DNA from 4 places in the Collimonas sp. PA-H2 genome. Region 3 is predicted to be linked to each of the others. Evidence: predicted binding sites of a transcription regulator. Region 3 holds the regulator's gene; each other region holds the start of a gene.
What was found. The regulator LexA, encoded in region 3, represses DNA repair genes until DNA is damaged. The targets are predictions, from matches to a motif close to ACTGTATNNNNATACAGT.
Positions count from the first base shown of each region.

Region 1: a site for LexA is predicted at 2,685-2,702, ahead of BCF11_RS18485 (VRR-NUC domain-containing protein). Genes of this name have one in related genera too.
Region 2: a site for LexA is predicted at 1,708-1,725, ahead of imuA (translesion DNA synthesis-associated protein ImuA). Genes of this name have one in related genera too.
Region 4: a site for LexA is predicted at 1,948-1,965, ahead of BCF11_RS04410 (DUF2471 family protein). Genes of this name have one in related genera too.

Region 1 covers NZ_PDBX01000001.1:4,020,439-4,025,622, reverse strand. Annotated here, with positions in the region: gene BCF11_RS18490 (ATP-dependent DNA helicase) at 1-971, opposite strand, end outside; gene BCF11_RS18485 (VRR-NUC domain-containing protein) at 971-2,629, opposite strand; gene BCF11_RS18480 (YfbU family protein) at 2,810-3,367, shown strand; gene BCF11_RS18475 (hypothetical protein) at 3,373-4,665, opposite strand; gene BCF11_RS27655 (hypothetical protein) at 4,664-4,990, shown strand; gene BCF11_RS18470 (NADP-dependent malic enzyme) at 5,066-5,184, opposite strand, start outside.
Region 2 covers NZ_PDBX01000001.1:4,665,821-4,671,004, reverse strand. Annotated here, with positions in the region: gene BCF11_RS21485 (amino acid ABC transporter permease) at 1-344, shown strand, start outside; gene BCF11_RS21480 (amino acid ABC transporter permease) at 347-1,060, shown strand; gene imuA (translesion DNA synthesis-associated protein ImuA) at 1,769-2,566, shown strand; gene BCF11_RS21470 (DNA polymerase Y family protein) at 2,499-3,989, shown strand; gene BCF11_RS21465 (error-prone DNA polymerase) at 4,006-5,184, shown strand, end outside.
Region 3 covers NZ_PDBX01000001.1:4,865,365-4,870,548, forward strand. Annotated here, with positions in the region: gene BCF11_RS22310 (inositol monophosphatase family protein) at 1-498, opposite strand, end outside; gene BCF11_RS22315 (RNA methyltransferase) at 762-1,538, shown strand; gene lexA (transcriptional repressor LexA) at 1,594-2,241, opposite strand; gene rpsF (30S ribosomal protein S6) at 2,554-2,922, shown strand; gene priB (primosomal replication protein N) at 2,969-3,286, shown strand; gene rpsR (30S ribosomal protein S18) at 3,337-3,621, shown strand; gene rplI (50S ribosomal protein L9) at 3,648-4,100, shown strand; gene BCF11_RS28530 (hypothetical protein) at 4,097-4,219, opposite strand; gene BCF11_RS22345 (replicative DNA helicase) at 4,218-5,184, shown strand, end outside.
Region 4 covers NZ_PDBX01000001.1:976,110-981,293, reverse strand. Annotated here, with positions in the region: gene BCF11_RS04430 (NADP-dependent oxidoreductase) at 1-21, shown strand, start outside; gene BCF11_RS04425 (SRPBCC family protein) at 47-619, shown strand; gene BCF11_RS04420 (SDR family oxidoreductase) at 724-1,593, shown strand; gene BCF11_RS04415 (AtaL-like protein) at 1,624-1,824, shown strand; gene BCF11_RS04410 (DUF2471 family protein) at 1,984-2,295, shown strand; gene BCF11_RS04405 (VOC family protein) at 2,341-2,721, shown strand; gene BCF11_RS04400 (P-loop NTPase fold protein) at 2,751-3,797, opposite strand; one part of gene BCF11_RS04395 (IS3 family transposase) at 3,808-4,724, opposite strand; one part of gene BCF11_RS04395 (IS3 family transposase) at 4,724-4,985, opposite strand; gene BCF11_RS04390 (P-loop NTPase fold protein) at 5,014-5,184, opposite strand, start outside.

The DNA of each region.
Region 1 (5,184 bases), 840 kb from region 3:
GCCACCCGGCGCAGGCCCTCGCGGTCCAGCGCGCCGGCTTCGAGCGCCGCGCTGCGCGCCTGCGGCAGGCGGTCGTAGAAGCCTTGCGCCAAGGGGCAGGATTCGCCATAGCAGGCTTTGTCTGGATGTTCGCAAGCCTTGTCTCGGGCCACCAGTTCCAGCACGCGCAGGGGCAAGGCCGGCGCACTTTGCTTGATGCGCGTCACGGCTTCCAGCGCCAGCGCCCTTCCGGAAGTCTTGGCCGCCAGGAAAAAGATCTTATCCAAAGCCTGGCCCGGGCTCGCTTTCAGCATCGGAAACAAACTGCCGATGGTCTTGCCGATGCCGGTCGGCGCCTGCGCCAGCAGGCAGCGGCCGCTGACGGCGCTTTTGTAGACAGCTTCGGCCATGACGCGCTGGCCGGGACGGAAATCCGCATGCGGAAACTGCAAGGCGGTCAGTTGCAGGTCGCGCGCCGTGCGATGGGCCATTTCCTGTGCGGCCCAGGCCAGGAAACGCTGGCAGTGATCTTCGAAGAATTGGCGCAACAAATCCGCCGTCAGATGCTCGGTCAGCAACGTCTCTTTCTGGCTGCCGATATCGTAGTAGACCAGCGCCAGCTGCAGCTCATCCAGGCCACGGCTCTGGCACAGCAGGTGGCCGTAGATCCTGACCTGCGCCCAGTGCAGATGGCGATGGTTGTCCGGCATGCGGTCGAGGTCGCCGCGATAGGTCTTGACCTCTTCCAGGCGGTTGAGGCGCGGATCGTAGCCGTCGGCACGGCCACGCACCAGCAAGGGACCAAAACTGCCGCTCAGGCTGACTTCCGCTTCATAGCCAGGGGCGCGGCGCGCCGCCACCACGGCATGGCCGGTGATGCCTTCCTGCGCCGTTGGCGACGGCGTGAAACGCAGGTCGAGATCGCCTTGCTTGGCCGTGAATTCGCACAGCGCGCGCACGGCGACCACATATTGCGTAGGGGCCGTCGCCATCACGCGCTCTCCCCGGCCCACTGCACGTAATACACAGCAACAGGGATATCATGCCGGGCAAAATAATCCAGCCAGCGGATCTGGTTATCTTGCAGGCGGTCGCCCGGGCCTTTGACTTCAATCATCCGGTAGCGCTTCTCCGCCGGCCAGAACTGGATCAGATCAGGCAGGCCGGAACGGTTGCTCTTGATGTCTTGCAGGATGCGCTCAAAACATTTTTGCAAGTGCAATGGCGGCAGGCAATCCAGTGCCAGTGCCAGCAATGCTTCATCGATGGCGCCCCAGAACACGAAAGGCGACTGGGTATTTTCCTTGATGCGGAAATTGTGCAGGATGATCTGCCGGTAGCCGCCACTGCGCAGCAGCTCAAAGCCGGAGTCGAACTGCGGCGCCCGGCGCAAACGGAAATCAGGACTGTGCAAATCGGCCGGGCCGCTCTGGAACGGATGGAAGAAAGCGCCAGGCACCGGCGCGAACACGGCATCCCAGAACAACAGGCCGAACAGCGAATTGATCAGGGCGTTTTCGACATACAGCGCCGGCGCATCGGCACACGCCAGGTGGCGGCTGAGCTCACCCTCGACCGAGCTGCCCGGAGCGGGCCGCGGCAAGGCGATTTCGTGCTGGGCGATGCTGACAGCAACGGACGGCGTCAATTTGGGATGGCCGAGCGCGCGCCGCAGACGCGGCATGACGCGCAGCAGCTGCTGCTGTTCGGCTTCGCTTTCCGCCTGCTGCTCGGCCTGCTGCGCCAATGCAAATGCTGCCTCAGGCTGGCCGCAGCGCTCCAGCACCCGGATCGCCCGCAGGCGCGCGCCGGGCCGGCTGCTGCCGGCATACAGGCGCAGCGCCGGCGCCAGCTCGCCGTTGCGTTCATAGTGCTGGGCGACCTGGAACAGCAGCTTGCCGCGACGCTCTTCCAGCCACGGGTTCGGATAAGGCTGGGCGGATATATCCGCCACCACGGCATGCGGCTCCTCGCCGCCGAGAAAGCGTTCGCGGCAGGCATGCAGGTGCAGGTAGTCGTCGATATCCTGACGGCTGCTGAAACCTTGCGCCGCAGGCGACAGATCGACCTGTTCATATTTAAAGATACCCAGTTCGGACAGCACGAATTCCGACCAGTCCTGGTACAGGTTACCGAAAAACATCAGGCGCAGGCGGTCGCACAGCGTAGCCACCGGTTCGCATAGCTGCAACAGGCCGTCGGCGGCGTCAGGCCACCACTGCTCCAGGCTGCGCACGCCAGCCGCACCGCCCTCTGCCTGCCGCAGGAAATCCAGCTGCTCGCTCTTGCGCGCTACCTGTCGCAGCTGCGGGAAAGCTGCCGCGATTTCGACCTTGGTCAACACCCGGAACAGCTGCCCGATATCCAGCAGCGGCCGCGGCTCGACCCAGCCCGCCGCAATCAGCGGCGCTGCCGCACTGGTGGCGCAGCCGATTTCATCGTAACGCAGCTTGCTGAGCCGGAACAGCTCGCCCTTGCGCATTACCATCCGCACCAGCAATGCCGCCGAGGCTTGCGGCAAGTTGCCGAAACCATCGACGAAGGCCTGCTCTTCCAGGTTCAGCAAATGGCGATAGCGCGCGCGCACCGAGTCCACAACGGTGACGAAGTTGTCCAGGTAGTAGAAACGATTTTCCAACGTTTGGTTCATGTTCCGGGCGCAAGGGCTCAGTGCCGCAAAAAGCGTCATTTTTAAGTATTTTAACACTGTATGAACGTACAGTTATTCTGTAGTATATAGGAATGCGGGACGACTGAGGACGGCGCGAGATGCGCCAGGCTATTTGCCCCGGGTCCGCCGCCCTGGAAATCTGGCTGAACGGGAGTTGCGATGGAATTGAGCGATGCTGAAAAACTGATACTGACCATGCTGTGCGAGGTACATGCGCACCTGGACATCGCCGGCGAACTTGATCCGAAGTTTGTCCAGTCGGCCCTGCATAGCGGCAATACCTGGGGCTTGCGCTGGAAATATGGCGCGCTGTATGACGGCAATGCCCGTTCCGATCCGCCTATCGTCAAGGAGGTGGTGACGATTCTCGACATGTGGTCGGCCATCGAAGACGGCTACGCCGCGCTGCGCTCGCTGGAACAGGACAGGGTCGCCGCCAGCATTTCGCCGCAGCAGGTGGAAGTAAAGTTCATGGGATTCGACAGCGACACCGAGTTCGAACACGCCAACGTGGCTTCGTTCCTGATCAAGGACATGCAGCGTTTCCCCAAGTTCGCCGGACGCGATATCCATTCCCACCAGCCGTCGATTTCCATCTACCGGCGCATGGTGCGCGCTTTCGAATCGCTGCAAAAGCTGGCTGGCAAAGGACGGCTGAACGCCGATCAGCTGATTGCGCTTCTCAACGAAAATACTGGGCACTGCATCATTGCCTGAGTCATTTATGCTGCTTGCCGGCTATCGCCGTTATCGGCATTCGACGGTGCAGCCCGCGCCAGCCATAGCTTGATTTCAGCCGCCTCGAACAGCAACGGACCTTGCGGCAGAGCCGGCGCTGCCGGCCTGCCCTCGTTCCAGTCCGACAGGTCGGCTTGGGCGACGCAGCCATCAACGCGGCTAAAAATATCCTCGACATCGCCTTGCCAGGGCTGGTACAGATCTTGATTCACCACGATCAGCAAGGACAAGCGCGCGTTGTCGTCGCGCGGACCGCCAAGGCCCGCGCGCGTGCTGCGTTGAAGCAAGGCCAGTCCGCCGCCGGGACTGTGCAGCAATGCAACCGGCGCGCCTAAAAAATAGCGTCCGATGTCGATAATGAACCGATTGGCTTGTTGAATTTCATCGCACAAATCGATCTCTGCCTCCTTGCACAGGCTGTCGTACTGTACCGGCGTGAGTGCGGTATCGAGCGGCACGGTCAACCCGGATTCAAAACCCATCGGTATCAATATGCCGTTGCCGCTGGCAGCCGCAAAGCGCAGTGCGCGCAGGCTGGCCCGTCGGCGCGAAGGAACATCAGTCAGGCTAAGCTGGCCCGCCAGACGGGGACCGAAAGGCGTTTCCGGGAAAGCAATGATGGTGGCGTCGCCACTCAGATTATCCTGCTCGCGCACGTAGTGCGTGGCCTGGTAGTCCCACCACGCTCCCGGACAGAAAACGGCATCGAAACCAGCGCCAGCCAAAGGATCGAGTTGTGGTGTCGCGGCGCCAGGAGTCCAGGCCAGGAAACTGACCGAACTGCAATACTCGCGGGTTGCTGCCATCAAAGCCTGCCAAAGCGTGACAGGCACCGCGGCAGGCACGCTGCAGACGAAGCCTGCCACACCGGCATCCAGCAAGGCTTGCAAGCGTCTGCGCCAAAGCGCCGATACGCCGTGTTGCACGGCGCTGTCCGTCATGCGCAGAGGCAGGCCGCCGGCAGACAAGCTGTCATCCGCTAAGGATTTGCTATCGAACCAGTGGGGACAGGTCGCGACCAGGGGATCTTCCGGCGTGACTCTGTCGAGCACGATGTCGAGCAACAAACGCAAACCGCGTTCGGCGCAGGCCGCCGTCAGCTGTTCCAGCTGCGGCCCGTCTTCGATCCCGCCGTGCTGGCCAAGATTGAGTGTATTGGCCAGCAATACATGATCAAATCCGAGCTCGCCGCAATGGTCGAGCAAGGCGGGCCAGCCCTGGCGCGATACCAGGGCGGGGTTGACGCAGTAGATGCGGGGTGCAATGGCGAAGCTCATGTCAGCAATCCTTGATAGCGTTGCGGCAGCGCTGCCGGCCAGAACAGCCGCCCGCAAGCGCAGCCTTGGACCCAGGCAATCGTTCCACATTGGGCAGATTCAGACTTTATCGTGCCCCATGGCGGAAACATATCGGCGCAGGCCGCAAAGGATTGTAGGAATCCACCTACATAGACAGGTGACTACATTTACCTCAGGAAAATCAAAAATCGTTACTGAATTTTATGCATCGCCATACCCGGAAATCGATATCTTTTACACAATTAAAATCATGGGCCACGCATCCAGGCAGAGCAATTCATGGGCGCCAGCGGATAAAGAATAGACGGACAGGCAAAAAAATCTCCGTCGCTGCAGATGCAGCCACGGAGATTTTCTAGCGGCGGGTACTACTGGCCGCTCAGGCTTTCTGTTTTGCCGAAATCGCGTTTGCCACTACCAGCGCCGTCATGTTGACGACGCGGCGCACCGTGGCCGACGGGTTCAGGATGTGCACCGGAGCAGCAGCCCCCAGCAGCA
Region 2 (5,184 bases), 200 kb from region 3:
TGCGTGGCGTCGCCGCGGCCCAGCAACTGGCCGGCGCCGCGCTCGGCCTGACGCGCTGGCAGGTGCTGCGCTATGTGATCCTGCCGCAAGCAGTGTGGATTGCCCTGCCGCCGTTGCTGGGACAGTACATGAATATCATCAAGAACACCTCGCTGACCATGGCGATCGGCCTGGCCGAGCTGTCCTATACCTCGCGCCAGGTGGAGGCGCAAACCTTCAAGACTTTCCAGGCTTTCGGTGTCGCGACCTTGTTTTATATCGCGGTGATCGCTGCGCTGGAAATGGCCGGGCAATTGCTGCAGCGGCGCCGGCGCCTGGCCGTGACTGGAAGCGCGCGGCGATGAGCATGCAATTCAGCGTATTGACGGACAACCTGCCTTACCTGCTGTGGGGCGCTTATCCCGACGGGCCGCTGGGCGGCGCTGCCTTGACCGTATTGCTAAGCCTGGGCTCGGCGCTGGCGTCGGCAGTGCTGGGGTTGTTGCTGGGCATCGGCTTGTCGATGTCGCGCGGCTTTCTTAATTTTCTGCTGGCGGCGGTGATCGGCTTCTTCCGGGCGATTCCGGTGCTGATGCTGATTTTCTGGACTTATTTCCTGTTGCCGGTTGTATTTCACGTCGACGTGCCGGGGGTGTTGTCGGTGATGTGCGCCTTGGCGCTGGTCGGCGGCGCTTATCTGGCGCATTCGGTGCATGCGGGGATCAGCGGCGTCGGCGGCGGTCAGTGGGATGCGGGGTTGTCGCTGGGGATGACGCGGGTGGCGGTGCTGCGGCATATCGTGCTGCCGCAGGCTTTGCAGATGATGCTGCCGTCTTTCGTTAACCAATGGGTGACCTTGATCAAGGATAGCTCTCTGGCGTATATCGTCGGGGTGGGCGAGTTGTCGTTCGTGGCGGCGCAGGTCAACAGCCGGGTGATGATTTATCCGGCGGAGATATTCATGTTTATCGGCTTGATTTATTTTCTGCTGTGTTCGGGGTTGGGGTGGTTTGCGCATTTGGTGGCTGGCTATTTCCGCCCGGCGCGGGATAGCCAGATAACTCAGGCTGCCGCTATCTGATTGTGACTGTGGCCTGGCCAGTATTCAGTCCGATATTTTCACCACGATTATTTGCCGCCGCGATCTACGGCCCTTGCGTGATTTTCGTTTTATTTCCTCTTCGCTTAGTTAATTAGGGTCAGAGTTTTTTTCGCAGCCTTTTGCGAAAATTACTCTGACCCTAATTAACGGGCTACGGAGTATATGTCTTGGCATGCTAAGAACGTTCTGTGCATTGCTAAAACGGTTACTACTCCGTAGAAGCAAGCCGGGGGCGGCCCGGCAGCCGCTCACTTTCTTTTGCTTGCCTGCGCGGCCCGGCCAAAAGAAAGTAAGCAAAGAAAAGGCGACCGCAAAGCCGTTGCCCTCCCTTCGGTCGGGCCCCCAAATCCGGCGCGCGCCAGCCGGGTGAGGGGCAAAACTCGCCTTCGGCTCAAACATGCCCCTCACAATTCCCGGCTGACACGCGCCGGATTTGGCAACGTCTCAATGCGGAACACGTCAACTGCAACTTCAAAAGCAACAGCAAAACCAACACCACAGCCTTGGCTAAGCTAGGCGAGCACTGGAGTTGCCTCCCCGGCAACAAAACGCAAGGACAGACAACACCATCACCCGCAAACAGAATGAAACATTGACCGAATTGACTAAACTCAGATTGAATTTATACTGTACATACATACAGTATAATATATTCTCTCTTAAGTTTTGCCCTATTTCCATTTCGTCATGTCTCTCTCTGCCAGCGCCTCATCCAGCCTCACCGCTGCGGTTCAGTCGGTTGTTTCGACCTTGCCGCATGCCTTGTGGCGGGCGGACCAGATGGGGAGTTACCAGGGGGCGGTCACGGCTTCCGGTTATCCGGCGCTGGATAGGGAGTTGCCGAACGGCGGCTGGCCGCATTCGGCGTTGATTGAACTGCTGCTGCATCAGAGCGGCTGCGGCGAGATGCGGCTGCTGCAGCCAGCCCTGCTGCAGATTGCGCAGCAGCGGCGGATCGTGCTGCTGCAGCCGCCGCACCTGCCGCAGCTGGCAGCCTGGGAAGCCGCCGGGCTGGCTAGCGAGAAATTGCTTTGGATTAAGACCGGGCGCAGCACCGATGCGCTGTGGTCGGCGGAACAGGTTTTGCGCAACGGCAGCTGCGGCGCGCTGCTGATGTGGCAGCCGCATATCCGCGGCGAAGCCTTGCGCCGCCTGCATCTGGCGGCACAGGCCAGCGATACCATGTTGTGGATGATCCGTCCGCTCAGCGCCGCCCACGAATCGTCGCCCTCGCCCTTGCGCCTGTCCTTGCAGCCGGCCCGCAATGGCGTCGAGATCCAACTGCTCAAGCGCAAAGGGCCGCAACATGAACATGCTTTCTACCTGCCGCTGCCGGCCACCGTTCCCGAGACTGAGACTGAGACCGATCTGGTCGCGCCTCCCTTCACTTTATTAAACCCTGCGGCAACACCCCACCATGGCACTCTGGATAGGCATACATCTCCCGCTGTTGGCGCTGGAAACCTTGCGCCCGCGCTGGTCTAAGCCCTGCATGTTCGCGGTCCTGGAACATGAGCAGGTGCTGGCCATGAGCGCCAGCGCGGCAGCCGCCAGCGTGCGGCCGGGCATGCGCCGCGGCGGCGTGCTGGCGCTGGCGCCGGAAACGCTGCTGTGCGAACGCGAAACAACGCGCGAACAAGGGGCGCGCGACGATATCGCGCTGACCCTGTTGCAGTACACGCCGGAGGTCACGCATGCCGAAGAAGATTCGCTGCTGCTCGATGTCAGCGCCAGCCTGAGCGCTTTCGGCGGCCGCTTGGCGCTGTGCCGCCGCATCCGCGACAGCGTCCAGGCACTCGGCTTCAGCCTCCAGCTCAGCATGGCGCCGACCGCCCAAGGGGCATGGCTGCTGGCGCGCTTTCGACGGCGCCATCGCAACCCTCCCTTGCCGCGGCAACGGCGTAGCCTAGGCATGGCCAGCATGCAGCGCCGGCTGGACGCGCTGCCGTTCGTGATCCTGCCTGCGGCGCGCCCTTACCAGGAATGGCTGACTGGCATCGGCTGCCAGACCTTGGCCGATCTGCGCAAGCTGCCGCGCGCCGGCCTGCAGCGGCGCAGCGACCAGCAGCTGTTGGCAAGCATGGACCGCGCCTACGGCACGGCGCCGGAAATCTTCGACTGGGTGCAGCCGCCGCCGACTTTTTCCGCCTGGCTGGAACTGCCGGACCGCATCGAGCATGCCGAGGCGGTGCTGTTTGCCGCGCGCCGCCTGATCCTGCAGATGACTGGCTGGCTGGTGGCGCAGCAGCTGGCGGTCTCCTGTTTCCTGCTGTCGCTGGAACATGAACGCGGCCGCCAGGCGATTACGCCGACGCCGCTGGAAATTTCGCTGGCCGAAGCCGCCTGGCATGAAGAACACCTGCTGCGCCTGCTGAAAGAACGGCTGGGCCGATTGCAGCTTGAGGCGCCGGTGATTGCCTTGCGCCTGCAAGCCACCCAGGTGGCGCCGATGTTGCCGCCGACCGCCTCGCTGTTTCCCGAACCGGGCGGCACGCCGGGCGCCTATGCCCGCTTGCTGGAACTGTTAAGCGCGCGGCTGGGCAACGAGAATGTGCTGCAGCCGGCGGCGCGCGCCGATCACCGGCCGGAAATCGCAAATAACTGGCAAGCCGCTACCGCCGCTGGCCGCCAGCCGCCTGACGAGAGCAAGCGCGAAGTCCAGCCGCCGCGCCCGTTCTGGCTGTTGCAGGCGCCGCTGGCCTTGACGATACGCAATCACCGCCCCTTCTACAGCTCGCCCTTGCGGCTGCTGGCCGGCCCTGAACGCATCGAATGCAGCTGGTGGGACGGCGTGGCGGCGGTGCGCGATTATTTCATCGCGGAAGGCGAAGACGCCGCCTGCTACTGGATCTACCGGCAGCGCAGCAGCGATGAAATCCACTGGTTCCTGCATGGCTTGTTCGCCTGACAGCAAGGAATAAGCCATGGATGAGATCAAGCCCAATCCCTCGCTCTCGGATATTCTACCGGGCTCGTTGCCGGAATACGCCGAGCTGCAATGCGTTTCCAATTTCAGTTTCCTGCGCGGCGCCTCGCATCCCGAGGAACTGGTGGAACGCGCGGCCCAGCTCGATTACCACGCGCTGGCGCTGACCGATGAATGCTCGCTGGCCGGCGTGGTGCGCGCCCATGTGGCAGCCAAAGCGCATCAACTGCAGCTGCTGATCGGCAGCCAGTTCCAGCTGCACGAAGCCGACGGCAGCCCGGCCTTTTCATTGATTGCACTGGCGCAGAACCGCGAAGGCTACGGCAACCTGTCGGAACTGATCACGCTGGCGCGCAGCCGCGCCGGCAAAGGGCACTACCTGCTGACGCCGCAGGACCTGGACAATCCCGGCGCCGACAACGCCCACCTGCGCCAGCTGCCCGACTGCCTGCTGATCCTGCTGCCCGCGCATGGCATAGCCAGCGCCACGCTGATGCAGCAGGCAGCCTGGCTGCGCGCCAATTTCCCGGGCCGCGGCTGGATCGGCCTGACCTTGCTGCACCAGGCCGGCGACCAGCAGCAACGCGCCGTCATCGAACAAGTGGCGCAGACGCAAGGCTTGCCGGTGGTAGCTACCGGCGATGTCTGCATGCACAGGCGCTCGCGCAAGCCGCTGCAGGATACGATGACGGCGATCCGCATCGGCAAGCCGGTCGCCGCCTGCGGCTATGCGCTCGCGCCCAACGCCGAGCAGCACCTGCGCGCCCGGCTGCGGCTGGCCAACCTGTATCCGGCAGCGGCGCTGGCGGCCAGCGTGGAGATTGCCGCCATGTGCAACTTCTCGCTGGATGAACTGCGCTATGAATATCCTGATGAAGTGGTGCCGGCCGGCCATAGCGCTGCCAGTTACTTGCGCCAGCAAACTTATATCGGCGCACGGCGGCGCTATGCCGATGAGATTCCAGCGGCGGTGCAGAACCAGCTGGAAGACGAGCTCGATATCATCCATGCGCTGAATTACGAATCCTATTTCCTGACGGTGTACGACATCGTCCAATTCGCCCGCAGCAAGGAGATCCTGTGCCAGGGCCGCGGCTCGGCCGCCAATTCAGCAGTCTGCTACTGCCTCGGCATCACCGAGGTCGATCCCTCGCGCAGCACCTTGCTATTCGGCCGC
Region 3 (5,184 bases):
GCCGTCGGTTACGCGGAACGGAAAGCCGGTGCCGATCAGGGCGTCAGCGATCTTGTCGCGCTTGCCGACGCGGATCCGCTTGTCGTTCAGGTAGGCGCCGGAGCCTTTGGTGGCGGTGAACAGGTCGTTGCGGGTTGGATCGTAGACCACGGCCTGGGTGATCTGGCCGCGATGCTGCAAGGCGATAGAGACGCAATACTGCGGGAAGCCGTGGATGAAGTTGGTGGTGCCGTCGAGCGGATCGATGATCCACACGTTTTCGTTGTCGTCGTGCAAGTTGGCGGAAGCACCCGATTCTTCGGCCAGGATGGCGTGGTCGGGGTAGGCATTCTTCAATACGTCAATAATCGCGGCTTCGGCAGCCTGGTCGACTTCGGTGACGAAATCGTTGTGCTGCTTTTTGGTGACTTTCAGCAAATCGAGGTCGAAAGAGGCGCGCGAGATAACCGCGGCGCCGCGACGTGCGGCCTTGATGGCCGTATTGAGCATTGGATGCATGATCGGGTTCCGTTAAAATGGCGGCACTGTGCCAACCGGGAACAGAACCGCCTATTGATTGATAATAATGAACGATGCGGACTTTCCGGCGCCTATCCGATACTTATTTTGATAAATAAGCAGCTTTTAGTCGCAGAAATCTGCGTTATGGCGCTATTTTAAACCTAGATTGCTTAATTGAACGCTTACTTTTACCCGAAAGGCCAGATGAACACAGATTTTCTTTCGTTTGATAGCGCTCGTCGCTTGAGTGGAGGGCACAAATGAATTCGGCGAAAATCGATACGTCTCTTTTTCAGCGGCTGCGCTTCGTGCTGGTCGAAACCAGCAGTCCCGGCAATGTCGGCGCTGCCGCCCGCGCGATCAAAACCATGGGGTTTTCCGAGCTGGTCCTGGTCAATCCGCGTTTTCCTGACGTCCTGCAGCGCGAAGAAGCCGTGGCGTTCGCCAGCGGCGCACAGGATATCCTGGCTTCGGCGCGAATCGTCGACAGCGTTGAGCAGGCCTTGGAGGGGTGCAATTTCGCCGCCGCCCTGAGCGCCCGCTTGCGCGAATTCTCGCCGCCCTTGACTGCGCCGCGCGCGTTGGCGGCGCAGCTTGCAGGCGATGTCAGCCTCAATGCCGCGGTATTGTTTGGCAGCGAGCGTTACGGCTTGCCCAACGAAGTAGTGGAGAAGTGCAATGTCTTGCTGAATATTCCTGCCAATCCAGAATACTCGTCGCTGAATCTGGCGCAAGCGGTGCAAGTGCTGGCCTATGAATGCCGGGTTGCCGCCGGCGAGGATTTGTCACCCGCAGGGGCCGGCGAGATCGGTTTCCAGGGCAATGCCGCCAGCCTGACCGACATCGACGGCATGTTTGCGCATCTGGAGCAGGCTTTGATCGAAATTGAATTCCTCGATCCCGCCAGCCCGAAAAAATTGATGCCGCGCCTGAAACGGCTGTTTTCACGGGCTCAGCTGGAAACCGAAGAGGTCAATATCCTACGCGGCATCGCCAGTCAGATACTGACCAAGCGGCGCCGGCTCGACCGCTCCTGACGCCGGACTGGGGCCTGCCGCTGCGGCAGGTCCGGCCGTGTTTTTTTGTTGCTCCTTAGTTCCAGCTACGCAGCAGGCCGACCGCAAGGCCTTCCAGGGCGAAGTCTTCCTGGGCGTTGACAACAATAGGTTCAAAATCCGGGTTTTCGGGAAGCAGCTGGATTACCGAGCCGGTTTTCTGATAGCGCTTGACGGTGACATCGTCGCCGAGCCGGGCCACGACGATCTGGCCATTTCTTGCGCTGTCGGCTTTCTTTACCGCCAGCAAGTCGCCATCCAGGATGCCGGCGTCGCGCATCGACATGCCGCGAACCTTCAGCAGATAGTCCGGCTTGGCGCTGAACAGGGCAGGGTCGACGTTGTAGCTGGCCTGGATGTGCTCCTGCGCCAGGATAGGCGAGCCGGCGGCGACGCGGCCGACCAGCGGCAGGCTGAGCTGCATCAGGGCCGGGTGGGGCAGCGCCAGTTGCGTGCCCTGGCTGCGCAGCGTGGTTTCCGTCAGGCGGATGCCGCGCGAGGTGCCGGGGGCGATCACGATGGCGCCCTTGCGCGCCAGCGCCTGCAAATGTTCTTCTGCCGCATTCGCCGAACGGAAGCCGAGTTCGGTCGCGATTTCCGCGCGCGTCGGCGGGAAGCCGGTGTTTTCGATGGCGTCCCTGATCAGGTCGAGGATTTGCTGTTGGCGGGCGGTCAGTTTAATCATAAGTGTTTGAAGGCAAGGTTTGACAGCCGAGGCTATCCAATTCAGATAGAAGCACAAAGCGACAAGAAGGGCATAAGCGCGTTGCGCTGCATTTGTGCTGTGTATATCAACAGTCTGTATTTTTGTACAGTATTTGTGCAAATGCAAGATAAATTGATGCGATTTAGCCACTTACTTATGCTTAGGTGGCCGCAGGCGCCTGAAAGCATTGAGTTTTGTTGCAATTGCGCGTACTATTGCTGGTTTTCCTCTTCCCACACTCGTCTTGACGCCGAGGTGGGCGATTCTTCAATCAGTCCAAAAGGAGCTTACATGCGTCATTATGAAATCGTATTTATCGTCCATCCAGATCAAAGCGAGCAAGTGCCTGCAATGATCGAACGCTACAAAGGTATCGTCACTACACGTGGCGGCACTGTACATCGCGTGGAAGACTGGGGCCGCCGTCAACTGGCATACCTGATCCAGAAACTGGCAAAAGCGCATTACGTCTGCCTGAACATCGAGTGCGACAGCGAAACTCTGGCTGAAATCGAAACCGGCTTCAAGTTCAATGATGCGGTATTGCGTCATCTGACCGTCAAGCTGAAGAAGGCCGAAACAGGTCCTTCGCCAATGATGAAGGCTGTGCAGAAGGAAGATGCTGCCAAGAGCCATCGCACTGAAGCGCCGGCAGCCTGATTTATCTTCCCCGCCAGCATTCTTATAGCCATCGAGTCCATCAGGAGTGAGCCAAGCCAATAACGTGTTTCAGCTGGTTGCCGAAATTGCCGAACGTGAAGTCATACGTTATACACCGGCAGGCATTCCGATCGTATCTGCAAACCTGCAGCACCGTTCGGAGCCGATTGAAGCAGGAATAAAGCGTTTGATCGAATTTGAAATCGCCGCGCTAGCCGTCGGCGAGATTTCAGGAAGATTCAGTCAGGCGCCATTGGGAGGCACCTTCTGGTTTACCGGTTTTATGGCGCGCAAGAGTCGCAACGGCAGGAGTCTGGTATTTCACATCACGGATTTCGCTGCAATGGAAGCAGATGGTTCCTAGAGAACATAGCGGAAATTGCAGATTAATTATTTTAGATACAGGAGCCAAAAATGGCATTCGGTAAAAAGTTCGATAAAAGCAAACTGAAAAACAAGCGTCAACAACAAAACCCGCTGTTCAAGCGCAAGAAATTCTGCCGTTTCACCGCTGCACACGTTGCCAGCGTTGATTACAAGGATGTCGACACGCTCAAGGATTTTGTTCAGGAAAACGGCAAGATCATGCCAGCACGTCTGACCGGCACCAAGGCAATCTATCAACGTCAAGTGGACACTGCGATCAAGCGCGCACGTTTCCTGGCGCTGCTGCCATACACCGATCTGCACAACGCTTAATTGACGACTTGAAATAGGAGAAAAATATGCAAGTTATTCTGTTGGAAAAAGTCGTTAATCTCGGCAATCTGGGCGAAGTTGTTCGCGTCAAGGACGGTTACGCGCGTAACTTCCTGATCCCGCAACGTATGGCACGTCGTGCTACCACAACTGCTATCGCTGAATTCGAAGCGAAGCGCGCTGACCTGGAAACAGCGGCAGCAGCCAAGCTGGCTGTGGCTCAAGGCCAGGGCGAAAAACTGAGCGGCCTGACTGTTCAGATCTCGCAAAAATCGGGCGTTGACGGCCGTCTGTTCGGTTCCGTGACCAACTTCGACATCGCTGAAGCGCTGACCAAGCAAGGTTTCGCAGTTGAAAAAGCACAAGTTCGCCTGCCGAACGGCCCGCTGAAGACGACTGGCGAACATCCTGTTGCAGTTGCTCTGCACACTGACGTCGTTGTTGACATCGTCATCGCAGTGATCGGCGAACACGTTTAATACGTTGTTGGCAAAAAAATCATTGCAGTAAAAAAAGCCGGTTTTTCCCGGCTTTTTTTACGTCCTTTTTCTGGCAGTGCAGCAAGACGCTTATAAGAAGCAGGTATAATTCGCGCCATGAAAGCACCTTCTAAAGCACCGTCCGATCCGCAGTTAGATTCCCTCCGCGTACCACCCCATTCGATCGAAGCAGAACAGTCCGTTTTAGGCGGATTGCTGCTGGATAATGCGGCGTGGGACAAGATCGCGGACTTCGTCAATGCCGACGATTTCTACCGCTACGATCACCGGATCATCTTCCAGCATATGGTCAAGCTGATCAACGGCAGCAAGCCGGCTGACGTGATCACGGTCTTTGAATCGCTGAGCGGCACCGGCAAGGCGGAAGAAGTCGGCGGCCTGAGCTACCTGAATGCGCTGGCGCAAAACACGCCATCGGCGGCCAATATCCGGCGCTACGCCGAGATCGTGCGCGATCGCGGCGTTTTGCGCAAACTGATTACCGTGGCCGATGAAATTTCCGGCCAGGCTTTCAGCCCGCAGGGCAAGGAAGTCAAGCAGATGCTGGACGAGGCGGAATCGAAGATTTTCGCGATCGCCGAAGAAGGCGCGCGCGGCGCCCAGGGCTTCCAGGAAATCCAGCCGCTGCTGACGCAGGTGGTGGAGCGTATCGACGAGCTCTACAATCGCGACAATCAGAGCGATATCACCGGTGTTTCGACCGGCTTCATCGATCTCGACAAGATGACTTCCGGCCTGCAAAAGGGCGACCTGGTGATCGTGGCGGGACGGCCGTCCATGGGTAAGACCGCGTTCTCGGTCAACATCGGCGAGAACGTGGCGATCGACAGCGGCTTGCCGGTGGCGATCTTTTCAATGGAAATGGGCGGCACCCAGCTCGCCATGCGTATGCTGGGTTCGGTCGGCAAGCTCGACCAGCACCGTTTGCGTACCGGCCGCCTCAATGACGAGGACTGGCCACGCCTGACCCATGCGATCCAGAAGATGAATGACGCCCAGCTATTCATCGACGAAACGCCGGCGCTCAGCTCGATCGAACTGCGCGCCCGCGCGCGCCGCCTGT
Region 4 (5,184 bases), 3.9 Mb from region 3:
GTAGTGAATTTCTCCCTTTAATCAACTTCCCTAAAAGGAGAAGGACATGAGCACTGCGAACACCATGCACGCCGATCCTGAATCGAGCGGCAGACATTTGGGCAAAGACGGTGGCCATCCTACCGTCGTTCGCACGGCGCGGTTGGAGGTTGCTGTCACGCGGGAGATGTTCATTCCTGGCGACATCAGCGACGTTTTCGACTTCGTTGCCGCGCAAGACGTTCTGCCGAAGATCCTGACGGGTTACGGGCTTGTACCTGGCGTCGCGTCAACGTCGAACGTCTCTGGTCCGTGGGATCAGCCCGGTTCAACCCGTACCGTGCATCTACTGGATGGCAGCACTGTGAGCGAAGGTATTACACACTACGACCGTCCCTCCTATTTTGCATACCGCGTCAGCAATCCGAGCTTTTCGCTGAAACATCTGATGTCTTATGCACGCGGACAATTTTGGTTCACACCCACTGAAGGCGGCACTCAGGTGAAGTGGATATATATGTTCCGTGCCAGAAACAGCTTTACCAAGATTCCGTTGAGGCTATTTGTCGGGACCCAATGGAGAGGGTATATGGACGTCTGCTTGAAGAATGTCGCCAAGCATTTTGCCAATCTCCTTTAACGCTACGAGCACCAGCATGGCTTTCTGTGGATAGAGCTGTGTCTCGTTGATCGAGGACCTCTATTCATCTTTGAATTTACCAACCAAACCAAGGAGTAATCATCATGACTATTATCGTTACCGGCGCTACCGGCACTGTCGGTCGCCAAGTTGTCGAGCAACTCGTGAAGCGTGGCGCCGATGTTCGCGCTCTCGTTCGCGACCCGTCGAAGGCAAACTTCCCAACAGGCGTCGACGTCGTCCAAGGCGATCTGCTCGACGTCGACTCGCTGCGCAGCGCCTTCTCCGGCGTCTCAACGCTGTTCCTGCTCAACGCGGTGGTGCCTGACGAATACACTCAGGCGCTGATTGCGCTTAACGTTGCACGCGAGGCCGGCATCGAGCGAATCGTCTATCTCTCGGTGATTCATAGCGACCTCTACGTGAACGTACCGCATTTCGCAGGCAAATTCGGCGTTGAACGCATGATCGAGCGAATGGGACTCAACGCAACCATTCTGCGTCCCGCCTATTTCATGGGCAACGACCTCACGATCAAGGATGTGGTAACCGGCTACGGCATTTATCCGATGCCGATCGGTAGCAAGGGTCTGGCAATGGTCGATACAAGTGACATTGCTGAGATCGCGGCCATCGAACTTATCCGCCGAGAACGAACCTCCGTCCCACTTCCTCTGGACCGGATTAATCTCGTTGGCCCTGACACCTTGACCGGCGCAGACGTCGCTGCGATCTGGACAGACGTCCTGGGTCGTCCGATCGCCTATCCGGGCGATGACCCCGCCGGGTTCGAGAAAAACCTTCGACAGTTCATGCCGAGCTGGATGGCCTTCGATATGCGCCTGATGAGCGAGCGTTTTCTCACTGAGGGGATGATTCCAGAAGCCGGCGATGTGGAACGTTTGACCGCGCTCCTGGGACGTCCTCTTCGTTCCTATCGCGACTTCGCTTCCGAGATTGCGACTTCAGCCTAACGGCTGAACATCAGGCCAAGGAACATCATCATGATCTACTCGACCACCACCGTTCCGGTGAACCCGAGAGGTGAAATTCCGTTGACCCGTTTGCAGGCATGGAGTGGGCTGGTTCTCAAGGCTCGCGACGCACGTGAATTTCTTCCGTCTAACCTCTGCACGCGATGCGATATCGTGGAGGAACACTCTACGCACATCGTGCGCGAGGCGCCGATTGGATGCTCTCTTTGACATGATGCTGCTCCTTTTGGTAAAGGCACAGCAAGCGTATCAAATTCTTCCCCCTACCTGGTCCAGTCGCAGGGGTTCACTCCATTTGCGCCGGTTTTTTGCAAAAACTCGATAAGCGTTTATACTGTACATATATACAGTAGTTGTACTTTGGAGAATATGATGCGCCTTACCAACATGAACGAATTTGATGCAGTAATTGCCCGAGCAGAACCCATTATTGCCACAATAGTTACCCGCCACCGCACCGAGGGGCAGCCCCTTACTTGGCGGTTAATTCATTCGATTGAAGGCGAGGTACTGGCCGAATTGAACCGCGCCGACGACCTCCAGCCGGCCTACATCAACTTGATTAGGCATTCCGGGGTTTTCAACTATCCGCTGAATGACGACCCGGTCGACTTTGGCGAATCAAGTGCGATTGCCTGCGCGTTTTCAATGATCTACGACGCATTTCACAGGGTTCATTGATTCGCTTAAGATGCAATAAAAATTCACTAACAAATTAGGATAGACATGCTCCACCATCTTTCAATTGGCGTACGCGACTTGGCACTTGCCGCAAAGTTCTACGATGCAGCGCTTGGCGCTCTCGGGTTTAAGCGTGTGTTTGAGCACGACACGGCAATTGGCTACGGAGTCGAAGAGGACAAGGATCTGCTGTGTCTGAAACTACGTCCGGATGCGGCAGCGCCCGGTCCGGGATTTCATCTCGCGTTCGCCGCGCCTTCCAGGTCATCAGTGGCTGCTTGCCACGCAGCCGCGCTGCAAGCGGGCGGTCGTGATAACGGTGCGGCTGGCTTGCGACCCGATTATGGCCCCAATTATTACGCGTGCTTTCTGATCGATCCAGACGGCCATCATATCGAAGCAGTAATCAATGCTCCCCTTCCTTGATGACCTGTCTTGAAGACGGATGCCGGTAACTATTGCTTAATAAATCCACCGGCATGTTGGACTAGGTGAAAATAGATGGAGTAATCTGGCGTAAATGTGCCCCCGCTTTGTGCACCCTTTATATCGTAGACTAAATTCTGCGGAAAAGTTCGAACGTTGAGCTGCTTCGAATTGCGAGCGCTATAGCTCAGGTTAAGATCATCGAAATAAATTTTCGCTATCTGATTCAACGAAGTTATATTAACTGTGGATCCGTCATCGCTCATTAATGCTATGGATCCAAATCCAGCAACTCTATCAAGAGTTTTGAATCCGGTTTCATCCGACAGATTTCGTGTCTTCGCTATTTTTTCAAAAACCGCTGGATTTTTTTGATATATGACGGTTAAAAATATCAAGAAAAATATGTGAACTGGTTTTCCTTCCAGACTCAAAAAAGCAGCTTCCAAAATAGTCGCAATCTGAAGTTGGTCGCGTAGGCCCAATGCAAAAGAATCCGCGTGCATTTCGAGAACTAAGCTTAATATTTCGACTGGAGTTTGCCCGATTGGAACTTGGCCGTTGGGCGCATGACTGTAGCTCAAACCATGAACAATGTTCTGGATCTCTGGAAGTGCCATCCTGTTGAACAGTAAATTCGCAAATTGAATATTGCTCGGCTCTCGCAAAGAATATTGTAAATCAAAGAACCTTTTCAAATATCGCTGGCCGTCAAAGCCTGTGCCATAAACTGCTTTCACAGATTCGCCGAGTTGTTGGATATTTGTGGCAATGATGAAAAAAACTCCAGGTACACCGAAAAGATGTTTAATCCCTTCGAGTAACTCAATGGCGTAATCGGGTCTGCAACGATCCAATTCGTCGACAAAAATTAGTAGCGGCAATTGGACGCCGCTAACTTTTTCCAACGCTTCAATTAGCTTTGATAATTTCTCTTTGAACTCTACGATTGATCTTTTTATTGTGTTGTGTCCCTCGAGCGCTTTGTCGATAGCCTTCTTTAATTTTTGTTGAACGTCCTTAAATTCACTTGCCGCGCCTTCAATATGAGGTTCCCTCTGTTTTTCGTCTTCCAACAGACGACTTCTATGCAGCTCGTTTTTCCTGATTCTGTTCACTGATCCAGCGCTGTAGAAACTGGAGCGGCGATTTATAACCGAGGGTCGAATGCTGCCGCTTGCGATTGTAAAACACCTCGATGTATTCGAAACTGGCCGCCCTCATTTCAGTCTGGGTGGTGTAGCGCAGGCCATGGTAACGTTCGTTCTTGAAACTGTTGAACCAGCTCTCAGTCGGCGAATTGTCCCAGCAATTTCCCTTGCAGCTCATCGAACACGTCATACCGAACTCACGCAACTTGTCCTGGTAGGCCTGACTGGCGTACTGGCTGCCGCGGTCCGAATGATGCAGGACGCCGGGCGCAGGACGTCGGCGGAACCAGGCCATCGTCAGCGCGTCTGCCACCAACTCAGTCGTCATACGCGGCTTGAGCGACCAGCCGATCACTTCCCGATTGAACAGATCCAGAACGATGGCGAGGTACAGCCAGCCTTCATCGGTCCACAAGTAGGTGATGTCGGCCGTCCAAACCTGATTCGGCGCCGCCGGCGCGAAATCGCGGTCAAGCAGGTTTCTCGCCACTGGCAAACCGTGCTTCGATTCGGTCGTAACCCGGTAGCGCCGCTTGTGGCGCGCATGAATTCCGTGCGTGCGCATCAACCGCTCTACGCGTCCCTTGCTCGCCGTGTAGCCCCGCCACCGCAACTCGCGGATCATCCGAGGACTGCCATAAGCACCTTTTACCTCGGCGTGGATGGCGCGGATCATGGCCAGCGTCTGGCCGGCCGTCAGGCGCTTGCGATCGGGCGTGCCGCCACTCTTCCAGGCTCGGTAACCGCTGATGCTCACGTCGAGCGTATCGCACATTTCCCTCAGCGCGAATCGATTAGTCTGCGCATCGATCCAGGCGTACTTCACAGAACATCCTTCGCGAAGTACGCCGCTGCCTTTTTTATGATTTCGTTCTCCCGCTTGAGCTTGGCATTCTCGGCACGTAAGCGCGACAATTCCATCTCTTCCGGTGTCACAACCTTGCTACCAGCGCCGTTCAACTTGCCAGCCTTAGCGGCCTTGACCCAGTTGCGCAGCGTTTGTTCGCTTAGACCAAGTTCCTTGGCTGTCGCCGCGAAGGACTCGCAGGCATTGACCCGTCTGACTGCCAATTCCTTGAATTCCGCCGTGTATGAACTTCTTGAAATCTTCATTTCTTGCCTTCCCAAAGTAACGTCAATTTTACGTCACCTGTGGAAGACGAAATTTCAGGGAAAGCTCAATATTCTCCATCTGACCATCGCTATCGGCGGCAGAAATCAGAGCCTGAATATGGGTCGCTGACATGCCGACCAAATGCTTGGCTGCAGCACTGGCAAGTACGGTCAATACTGGCTTATAGACATTTTTTAT